Regions from separate parts of the Vibrio sp. HM8-C genome, predicted to be linked through region 1. Evidence: riboswitches for the same ligand, from Rfam matches in the RefSeq annotation. Region 1 holds a riboswitch; the other holds the start of a gene.

The links. Region 1 has a riboswitch for thiamine pyrophosphate ahead of thiC (phosphomethylpyrimidine synthase ThiC). Riboswitches for the same ligand answer to the same signal wherever they lie in the genome.
Region 2: another riboswitch for thiamine pyrophosphate. It lies ahead of thiD (bifunctional hydroxymethylpyrimidine kinase/phosphomethylpyrimidine kinase); the one in region 1 lies ahead of thiC (phosphomethylpyrimidine synthase ThiC).

Annotation. Positions count from the first base shown of each region.
Region 1 is NZ_JBMMKS010000009.1:177,591-183,080, reverse strand. It holds gene ACOSVQ_RS12430 (GGDEF domain-containing protein) at 131-790, shown strand; gene ACOSVQ_RS12425 (multicopper oxidase family protein) at 886-2,262, shown strand; gene crcB (fluoride efflux transporter CrcB) at 2,400-2,783, shown strand; TPP riboswitch at 2,836-2,934, shown strand; gene thiC (phosphomethylpyrimidine synthase ThiC) at 3,044-5,011, shown strand; gene ACOSVQ_RS12410 (thiamine phosphate synthase) at 5,015-5,490, shown strand, end outside.
Region 2 is NZ_JBMMKS010000002.1:18,512-24,001, reverse strand. It holds gene hisH (imidazole glycerol phosphate synthase subunit HisH) at 1-445, shown strand, start outside; gene hisA (1-(5-phosphoribosyl)-5-[(5-phosphoribosylamino)methylideneamino]imidazole-4-carboxamide isomerase) at 500-1,237, shown strand; gene hisF (imidazole glycerol phosphate synthase subunit HisF) at 1,219-1,992, shown strand; gene hisIE (bifunctional phosphoribosyl-AMP cyclohydrolase/phosphoribosyl-ATP diphosphatase HisIE) at 1,989-2,600, shown strand; tRNA gene ACOSVQ_RS03095 (tRNA-Lys) at 2,632-2,707, opposite strand; TPP riboswitch at 2,818-2,915, shown strand; gene thiD (bifunctional hydroxymethylpyrimidine kinase/phosphomethylpyrimidine kinase) at 2,998-3,822, shown strand; gene ACOSVQ_RS03085 (alginate lyase family protein) at 3,814-5,001, opposite strand; gene rluE (23S rRNA pseudouridine(2457) synthase RluE) at 5,078-5,490, opposite strand, start outside.

The sequences.
Region 1 (5,490 bases):
GGCTTATCATTATTGGCCCAATTATCTCCAATTGAGAGTGCAATTTGGCTTTCTAAATTTTGTTTCGGTTTATCTAGCAACTTATCTGGTCTGTATTAAGCATAAGGAGACAAATGGTAGAGGAGAGCAGATGCTTGCTCTTTCAGCTATGGTTTGTATGATCGCTGCAAGTTTCCCAACCCTTGCATTAGCAATCAGCGACAGTGCTGATTATTACCGCGTAGCTGTCGTCATCACTCAGAACATTGTGTCTTTCTTTCTACTCGGCTCACTATTGTCCCTGTTCTTGTTCAACCAAATCGATTGGCATTATGAGCGTTCAATTCGTGATGAGCTGACTGGTTTATACAATAGACGCTATATCAACGAGCGGATCTCTAAATCCTTATCTAGTTCAGATACTCAAGGTTTCATTGCTGTTGTTGATATCGACCATTTCAAAAAGGTTAACGATGTTTATGGTCACGATGTTGGTGATAATACTCTTGTCGCTGTATGTAACATTCTCGCGTCATTTATTAAACCTAAAGATCTTATAGGCCGATATGGTGGCGAAGAGTTCGTCATTTTTCTTCCTCAAAGCGATTCTGAAAGCGTTCAGCGTCTGTTGGAAGAGATGCGTCAGTCTGTTGAAACAAAAGCATCCTCAATGCTTCCTAGCCCTGTTACGATCAGTGTCGGTTACAGTCACGTAGAGCCAAAGGACACTCTTCATAGTTTATTTAGTAAAGCTGACTCGGCACTCTATCTGGCCAAACGCAAAGGCAGAAATTGCATTGTGAAGAAATAGTGTTGTGTGTGCTATTAAGCAACCTACGCTGTTTACTTTGTGTTGAGAATACGTTTTATTAACTCTTTCTTTTATTTGTTATACCTGAGGCAAGAATGGATCTCACCCGTCGTCGTTTTCTCTCTATTAGCTCTGCTATCGGTTTATCCAGCATGTTACCAGCGTGTTCTTTGGTTAGGAGCGATCACGATCAATTTACTTACGACCTTACCGCTGAGCCTGCTTATGCTGAGGTTGTTCCTGGATATGAAACGTCTGTTTTAGGTTTTAACGGCTCAATACCTGCGCCAACGATCCGTTGTCGTCAGGGTGAGAAAGTGACAATCCGTTTTACTAACAAGTTAGATGAGCCGACAACAATCCATTGGCATGGGCTTCGCATCCCAATTGGTATGGATGGCGTTCCATTTCTTAGCCAAAAACCGATTATGCCCGGTGAAACCTTTGTCTATGAGTTTACTCCTCCAGATGCAGGTACTTTCTGGTATCACCCACATATGAATAGTGTTAAGCAGTTAGGTATGGGGTTGGTTGGTTTGATCGTCGTGGAAGAAGCTAATCCAGTATCTTTCGAAGAAGAACATGAACTGGCGCTAAAACACTGGCATCTTGATAAAAGTGGTCAGTGGAAAGATCTGATGATTCCCCGCTACAGTGCTCGGATGGGGACTCCGGGAGAGTGGGGTACAGTTAATGGTGTGCCTAATCCTAGTTATCAAATTCAGCAAAATGCCAGCGTTAGATTGCGAATAGCGAACGTCGACAACACGATTACTTATCCAATTTCTGTTGAAGGTGTCGAAGCGTGGATTATCGCCATTGACGGCAACCCCATAAAAACGCCATACAAGCTTACTCAGCATAAGATTGGACCTGGAATGAGGGTTGATGTGGCTTTTATCGCTCCTAAGGCTGGGGATACAGTTTACGTACGCCAGATGAAAGGAAAATTCCCGTTCCCAATGTGCGAATTTCAATCTCAGCAATCGACATTAAGTGAGGGTGCTTCTATACCTGCTCTGCCACTTAATCCAATTCCAAAAATAGATTTACAAAATGCACAGTCAATTGACTTTGTGTTCGAGTGGGAAGGTGCGGTCACGCCAGCAGACAATCATGGTCATGCAGTACCCAATTTTTGGCTGATGAATAAGCGTGCGTGGGAAGGAATGAGTGCTAATAACATTCCAGCCCCTCTTGCGAAGTTGGAGTTAGGTAAAACCTACATTTTTAACTTAAAAAATGTCACTCAGTATCATCATCCTATCCACCTGCATGGACATACATTTACGGTTTTGGAACTCGATGGTAAACCTGTTGATGAACCATTCCATACCGATACTGTGCTACTTGGAAAAAATGGTTCAGCGAAGGCTGCATTTGTTGCGGATAACCCTGGTCGATGGATGTATCACTGTCATGTGATTGAACATATGAAAACAGGCTTGATGGGATACGTAGAAGTTGCCTAAAGTGACTCCTGTAACGTTTTAAAAGTGTCGAGTTATCGTGGCTCATGTGTTTATTCTGAGATCTTTATTTTCATCATTTTCGGCTCTTTTTTGCTCAATAAGTCAGTACAATAAGCAAAATGATTTTGGGAGGGTTCATGGGGCAATTTTCTATTTTGGGTCTTATCGCGGTCGGCGGTGCGATCGGTGCGTGTTCTCGATATCTCGTATCAGAAATGTGTATCACTTTATTTGGTCGCTCTTTTCCATACGGTACGCTAACCGTTAACGTGGTCGGCTCTTTTATTATGGGGTTATTGATTGCGGCGGTTGAGAACGAATGGTTAGCACCATACCCGTGGCGTCAAATTATTGGTCTAGGATTCTTAGGTGCGTTGACAACCTTCTCGACGTTTTCTATGGACAACGTGTTAATGATGCAACAAGGTGCGTTTGTTAAGATGGGGTTCAACGTTCTTCTAAACGTATTACTTAGCATTTCAGCCGCATGGCTTGCATACCAGTGGTTAATAAAAGGTTGATCAAAAGCTCTATTTTTGTGCTTGGTTAACTAAATTTCTTTATCTATAATCGTTTCACTTGTCGGAGTGCCATAAGGCTGAGACCGTTTATTCGGGATCCGTTGAACCTGATCTGGTTAATACCAGCGAAGGGAACAAGAGAAGACCCTCTTTCTAGATTGGTCGGCTTTTAGCCCCATACCTAAGATCTGTCTACTCATCTCTTATTGACACATATTTCCGCCAAGCATTTATCCCTAAAACAATACAAGGAAAATGCTATGTCGAATCGCAAACAAGCGAGACTGGAAGCAAAACAGTTTATTGAAACTCTTTCTGTCCAACCTTACCCAAATTCAACCAAGACTTATGTTACTGGCTCTAGACCTGATCTAAGAGTACCGATGCGTGAAATTGCGCTAGCCGATAGCTTAGTTGGCGGCAGCAAAGATTCGCCGATTTTTAAGTCTAATGAGCCCATCTCTGTTTACGATACTTCTGGTGTTTATACCGATCCAGAACATCAGATTGACCTCTATAGTGGTCTGCCTAAGTTAAGATCCAATTGGGTTGAAGAGCGAAACGATACTGAGATTTTACACTCTATGAGTTCTGAATATGCTCAAGAACGCTTGGATGACCATACACTCGACGAGTTGCGTTATGGCAACTTACCTTCGATTCGTCGTGCTAAAGAGGGCAAACGAGTCACTCAGTTACACTATGCTCGTCAGGGAATCATTACTCCTGAAATGGAGTTTATTGCCCTGCGCGAGAATATGGGCAATCGTAGATATCAGGATGAACAACTTAACCAACAACACTCAGGTCAGAGCTTTGGTGCAAACTTGCCAAAAGATATAACGTCAGAGTTTGTACGCAAAGAAGTGGCTGAAGGTAGAGCGGTTATTCCATGCAATATTAACCACCCTGAAGCAGAGCCTATGATTATTGGTCGTAACTTTCTTGTTAAAGTGAACGCCAATATCGGTAACTCATCAGTAAGTTCTTCTATTGAGGAAGAAGTAGAAAAGCTCGTTTGGGCAACTCGTTGGGGTGCTGATACGGTGATGGATCTGTCTACCGGTAGAAACATTCACGAAACACGCGAGTGGATACTGCGTAATAGTCCGGTGCCGATCGGCACTGTTCCTATGTATCAGGCGTTAGAGAAAGTAAATGGTATTGCCGAGAACCTCACATGGGAAGTGATGCGAGATACCTTACTTGAACAAGCCGAGCAGGGCGTTGATTACTTCACTATCCACGCTGGCTTATTGCTTCGCTACGTACCTATGACAGCCAAGCGAGTTACGGGCATAGTGTCTCGTGGTGGTTCTATCATCGCGAAATGGTGCTTAGCTCATCATCAGGAAAATTTCCTTTATACCCATTTCCGTGAAATCTGTGAGATCTGTGCGAAGTATGACGTCTCGCTATCTTTAGGTGATGGTTTGCGTCCGGGGTCGGTTGCTGATGCGAATGATGAAGCCCAGTTTGCTGAGCTGAGAACCCTTGGTGAGCTGTGCAAAATAGCATGGGATTACGATGTTCAGGTGTTCATTGAAGGTCCAGGGCATGTGCCAATGCACATGATTAAAGAGAACATGGATGAACAGCTGAAGCACTGCCATGAAGCGCCTTTCTATACGCTAGGACCATTGACTACTGACATTGCACCCGGCTATGACCATATTACTTCAGGTATCGGTGCTGCAATGATTGGTTGGTACGGCTGCGCTATGCTCTGCTATGTGACTCCTAAAGAGCACCTCGGTTTACCCAATAAGGAAGATGTGAAAACCGGACTTATCACTTATAAGCTGGCTGCGCACGCTGCTGACTTAGCAAAAGGGCATCCGGGTGCACAAATTCGCGACAATGCTCTATCAAAAGCTCGCTTCGAATTCCGTTGGGAAGACCAATTTAATCTCTCTCTCGACCCAGTAACTGCGCGTGCGTTCCACGACGAGACTCTTCCTCAAGAGTCTGGAAAAGTCGCTCATTTCTGCTCTATGTGTGGTCCTAAGTTCTGTTCGATGAAGATCTCGCAAGAAGTGAGGGAGTATGCCAATAACAAAGAACAAGTCGCGGCGGATCAGGCGATAGAAATCAAAATGCTTGATGACTCCTTATTTTTTGATGAGAGAGCTGAGGGGATGCGCCAGAAGTCTGCTGAGTTTCTGCAGTCTGGTTCGGAGTTATATCATCCTGCGGTGAAACAGAACGCTGTAGTGACTGAGGAGTAACTTGTGAAAATACTTATCCCATCTCATTGCCTTGAGTTCACGGGAGAAGTTCAACAAGTATTATTGCTCGCTCAAATGCAGGGCTTTGATATCAGCGATATTGAGTTGGGCGTAAGCCCGACTCAATTTATTGAACTTGTTGATAGGCAAACTTCTCGTATCTTTAGCAATCTCTTCAAGATAGATAACGATGAACCCCAAGAATCGTTTTTGGAACTCTCATATGGTGTAGAGGCCAATGTTAGTACTTCTTCTAGTTCAGTTTCTGTTTGTGTTATTCAGTCAGGTCGATTGGTTGATTGCTGGTTGCACTTAGGTGTAGGCACGCATCTGGTTCACCAGAACATAACTTCTAAGAGTTCTTATTCAGATGGTGAGTCTTGGCATCATTTCGCTTGGGTTGTTAGCTGTCTGGCTCTAGATTTCCCATTAGAAGATGCACTTGTTTTAAGTCGTGCAGCTATGAATGTTTCACGTGA
Region 2 (5,490 bases), on a different contig from region 1:
GAAGAACCTTGAAGAGCGTAACCTTATTGAGCTGGTGGCAAAGGTAGATAAACCGCTACTAGGGATCTGTTTAGGTATGCAGTTACTAGGTAAATTATCTGAAGAGAAAGGACAGAAAGCGGATGATATCGTTGAATGTCTGGGCTTGGTTGAAGGTGAAGTTCGTTTAATGCAAACCGGTGATTTGCCATTGCCTCACATGGGCTGGAATACCGTTTCGGCTAAAGCTGGCAACCCTCTTTTCAAAGATATTGAAGAGGGCGAGTACTTCTATTTTGTACACAGCTTTGCAATGCCTGTAGGTGACTACACCATTGCTGAATGTGACTACGGAAATCCATTTAGCGCAGCGATTCAAAATGGCAATTATTACGGTGTTCAGTTCCACCCAGAGCGTTCATCAAAAGCCGGTTCTAAGTTAATTCAGAACTTCCTAGAGCTCTAAAAAAATAGACGGAAGCTGTAAGCGATAAAGCGGCAAGTCGAATAAGGAACAGAAATGATTATTCCCGCATTAGATTTAATTGAAGGTCAGGTTGTACGCCTCTATCAGGGTGATTACGGCCAAGTGACAGAATATAAAGTCGACCCAGTTGAACAATTCAATTTATACAACAAAGCTGGCGCTGACTGGCTACACCTTGTGGATTTAACGGGCGCAAAAGATACCAGTGCTCGCCAGTTAGACCTGATTGCAAAATTACTGGCAGGTACGCCAGCCAATATTCAAATTGGTGGCGGTGTACGCAGCGAGCAAGACGTGGTTGACCTGCTCGAAGCAGGCGCGCAGCGTGTTGTGGTTGGTTCAACGGCTGTTAAACAACCTGAACTAGTGAAAGGTTGGATGACCAAATACGGCGCAGAAAAAATTGTGCTAGCGCTGGATATTAACATCGATGCTGACGGTACACGCAAAGTGGCGATTTCCGGTTGGCAGGAAGATTCAGGTGTCACCATCGAAGCACTGATTGACGATTATCTAACCGTCGGTTTGAAACATGTACTCTGCACAGACATTTCCCGTGACGGCACGCTAGCCGGTTCTAACGTTGAGCTGTATGTTGACCTTTGCAAACAATACCCACAGGTTCAGTTCCAATCTTCAGGCGGTATCGGTAGTTTAGCGGATATTGAAGCGCTGAAAGGTAGTGGTGTGGCTGGCGTGATTGTTGGTCGTGCGTTACTGGATGGTAAATTCACCACTGAGGAGGCGTTCGCATGTTGGCAAAACGTATAATCCCTTGTTTGGACGTTCGTGACGGACAGGTTGTGAAAGGCGTGCAGTTCCGCAATCACGAAATCATCGGAGACATCGTTCCGCTAGCAAAACGTTATGCGGAAGAGGGCGCAGATGAGTTGGTGTTTTACGATATCACCGCATCCAGTGATGGTCGTGTGGTGGATAAAAGCTGGGTTGCGCGAGTTGCAGAGGTAATTGACATTCCTTTCTGTGTCGCTGGTGGTATTAAATCAGCCGAAGATGCTGCTCGCATCCTCGAATTCGGAGCGGACAAAGTATCGATTAACTCGCCAGCATTAGCGAATCCAGACCTGATCACCAATCTAGCGGATAAGTTTGGTGTGCAATGTATCGTTGTAGGTATCGACTCCTATTTTGATAAAGAGACGGGCAAGTATCAGGTTTACCAGTTCACTGGTGATGAAGCGCGTACTAAAGCAACCAAGTGGGAAACCAAAGATTGGGTTCAAGAAGTGCAAAAACGTGGCGCGGGTGAAATCGTATTAAATATGATGAACCAAGACGGTGTACGTAACGGTTACGACCTAGAGCAACTGAATATGGTTCGATCTGTATGTCGCGTACCTTTGATTGCGTCTGGTGGTGCGGGTGCTATGGAGCATTTCGCAGATGCGTTTAAATTAGCGAATGTTGATGGTGCGTTAGCAGCGTCGGTATTCCACAAACAAATCATCAATATTGGTGAACTCAAGCAATATTTAAAACAACAAGCGGTTGAGGTGAGACTATGAGCCTAGCGGAACGAATTAATTGGGAAAAGGTTGATGGTCTTGTTCCTGCGATTGTGCAGGACTTTGGTTCAAGCCAAGTGCTGATGATGGGGTACATGAACCAAGAAGCACTAGCGAAAACATTGGAAACAGAACAAGTCACTTTCTATTCGCGCACCAAGCAGCGTCTATGGACCAAAGGAGAAACCTCTGGCAACGTGTTGCAATTGAAAAATATTGCTTTGGACTGCGACCAAGATACCTTGCTGGTAAAAGTAAATCCGATTGGCCCAACGTGTCACACTGGCACAACAACTTGTTGGGATGGTGATGCACAAGAGGAGTCACAAATGGTGTGGCTTCATCAACTTGAGCAGCTATTGGCTGCCCGCAAGAGTGCCGATCCAGACTCCTCTTACACCGCTAGTCTTTATGCGCGTGGCACCAAACGCATTTCGCAGAAAGTGGGCGAAGAAGGCGTTGAAGTCGCACTTGCGGCGACGTCGGGCGATAAGGCGGAATTAGTTTGTGAGTCTGCGGACTTGATCTATCACTTGCTCGTCTTACTTCAAGACCAAGGTTTATCAATGAGTGATGTGATTAATAAGCTCAAAGAGCGTCACAAGTAAGGGTAGCTTTAATTAGCTGAAGAGAACGTTTTGGTAGGCCGTGCGGGGCTCGAACCCGCGACCGATTGATTAAGAGTCAACTACTCTACCAACTGAGTTAACGGCCTACTTGTTCTCACGGTGTAATTCTACTCAGCAAAGTATAGACGCTATTACGTAACTTATTCTCTGCGCTCGTAATAAATTGCATAACTGACAAAATAATTGTTATTCTGTCCGCCATTAGTCGGGGAGCCATAAGGCTGAGATCGCATTGCGAGACCCGTTGAACCTGATTCAGTTAATACTGACGTAGGGAACTAATCCAATCATCCCGATTGAATTTCTCGTGTTGCCATCTTCTTCAGATGTGAGCGCGCGAGTCTGTTCCTGTATGTCATACCCCGAAGGAACAGTTATGTATAAATCCAGTTTAATTCCTGTCGTTCTTACCATTGCTGGTTCAGATAGTGGCGGCGGAGCGGGCATTCAAGCCGATATTAAAGCCATTTCTGCTACAGGTGCTTATGCGGCATCCGTTATCACGGCTATCACTTCGCAAAACACCTTAGGTGTTACTGACATTCTACCCATTCCTCTAGCACATATAGAGAGCCAACTAGATGCGGTGTTTGGAGACCTAAATATTGTCGCTGTTAAGATTGGTATGTTAGCGGATAGCGACATCATCCATTTGGTTGCAGATAAGCTTCGTCAATACAGACCACAATTTATCGTGTTAGACCCAGTCATGGTGGCAACCAGCGGTGACCTGTTGCTGAAACAAAGCGCGATATCCAGTCTGAAAGAATGTCTGCTGCCTATTGCAGACATTATTACCCCTAATCTTCCTGAAGCGGCTGCTTTGACTGGTCTAGACGAACCTAATAATGCTGATGAAATTAACGATATGGTTTTGTCTCTACGGCAGTTAGGTACTTCAGCAGTATTACTAAAAGGTGGGCATTTAGAGCAGTCATCTTACAGTGATGACCTGCTTATCACTCAGAAGAAGATTCATCAATTAAGCGCAGAGAGAATTGATACCATCAATACGCACGGGACGGGTTGCACTTTGTCATCGGCAATTGCTTCGTTTCTTGCGCAGGGGTATGACCTTCAGCAATCGGTATCTCATGCTAAACAATACATCATTCAAACCATAGCAAGCGCAGATAAGTTAAGTGTTGGTCAGGGGCGAGGTCCTGTGGATCATTTCTTTATGTTGCATCAATCAAAATAGTAAATTCGCTATGTCTGATTGGTTCTCTTTGGATTGGCTGAGCTTAGTGACCGCTTTTTTAAATATTGGGTCAGCATAAGCATGGCTGGCATACAGCATGTTCGAATACGATATGCTTGGGTTGATGTTTTTGAACTCTTTTAGGCTCCATAGTTCAGGTGCAATGGCGTATTGGGCTATGTACCGATAGCCATTTTCAAGAGCGATACCATTTGTCTGATAACCCCAAATATCTACCCCAAGCTTTTCTCCATAGATACCGAGTAAGCTGTATGCCTGCAAGTTGAAATTGGAATAGTGCCAAGGGCGAGTGCGTGCGAGTTCCGCATCTTGTTTTCCGTCTTGGTCAAATTGGTTTGCAATTCGCTTGGCTTTCGTAATTTGCAAACGTTGTTTGGCGATATCGGGTTGGTGGGTAAACAAAGAAAACGCTACTACTTGAGCGTCATACCAAGTTCCGTGATTGTTGTGCTGCTTTTCTTCATCCATACCATTAGCACTAGACACCAACCAGTGATTGAACTCTGTAAACCAAGCAACAATGCTTTGATAATCTTTTTCTTTGAGCGCTGGTTTTATCAATTCAACAGCGTCAACAACGCCAATTAACACGCGACTATCAATGATGCCAATACCACGCCCGTTAACTCGACCGGGTATCGCTTGTGCATGATTCATATTGGGATTCATTCTGGTTTGCGAGTTGATGAACCATGCTCGGAGCTGTTCAATCGCTTTATCTGCGTATTTTTGATCGTCGGTGAAGTAGTAAGCCAATCCGAATAACTTTACATTGTTAGCAAAAGTGGTGAGCCTTTGCATATCGGTAGCAGAGCTCTTGGTTTCCAAATTGAATTCGCCATCTTTGCGGATGTAAGGCAAACCAGATTCGGTGTCTGGGTTTGGCCACCAATAAGGAGCAAAACTGTAGTAGTCGTGTATATCGCCACTGGCAGGCATCGACGTCTTGTTAGTCACAGGGTCAACGGGATTAGCTAATGCTTTATCGGCTCTGCGAATAAGAGTGGTGAAAGGTTGATTTAGGTGTTGCAAGTCTTTCTTGTTGTTCTCAAGAACCTGAATATCGTAGCTGATAGGGGTAAGAGTGTTCTCGGAAACCGTACTTTGAACAGTGGAAGAGAATACAAGTACACAAAGCAAAGCCAAGCGTTTAAACATCTTATATCCTCTTCCTTTCGATTTCGGGTTTGTTGATTTTGATTGAACAGACTGTCAGAGAGACTTTTTCAAGCCGTTATAAACGAATCTCTTTCCACTCACCGGGTTGAAGATCATCAAGTTCAATATTACCCATGGAATAACGAATCAAACGAAGGGTAGGGAAGCCGATGTGCGCGGTCATGCGCCTTACCTGACGATTTCTACCTTCAATAATCGTAATGGCTAACCAAGTCGTTGGAATAGCTGCACGAAAACGTACTGGGGGATTTCGTTCCCAAAGTTGCGGCTCATCCATTACCATCACTTTTGCAGGAAGAGTTGGTCCATCTTTCAGAGTGACGCCATGTCTAAGCTTTTCTAAATCTGACTCAGAAGGCGCCCCTTCAACTTGCACCCAATAAGTTTTTGCTGATTTGGATTCCGGTTGAGTGAGCTTTGCCTGTAAGATTCCATCGTTGGTTAACACCATCAAACCTTCACTGTCTC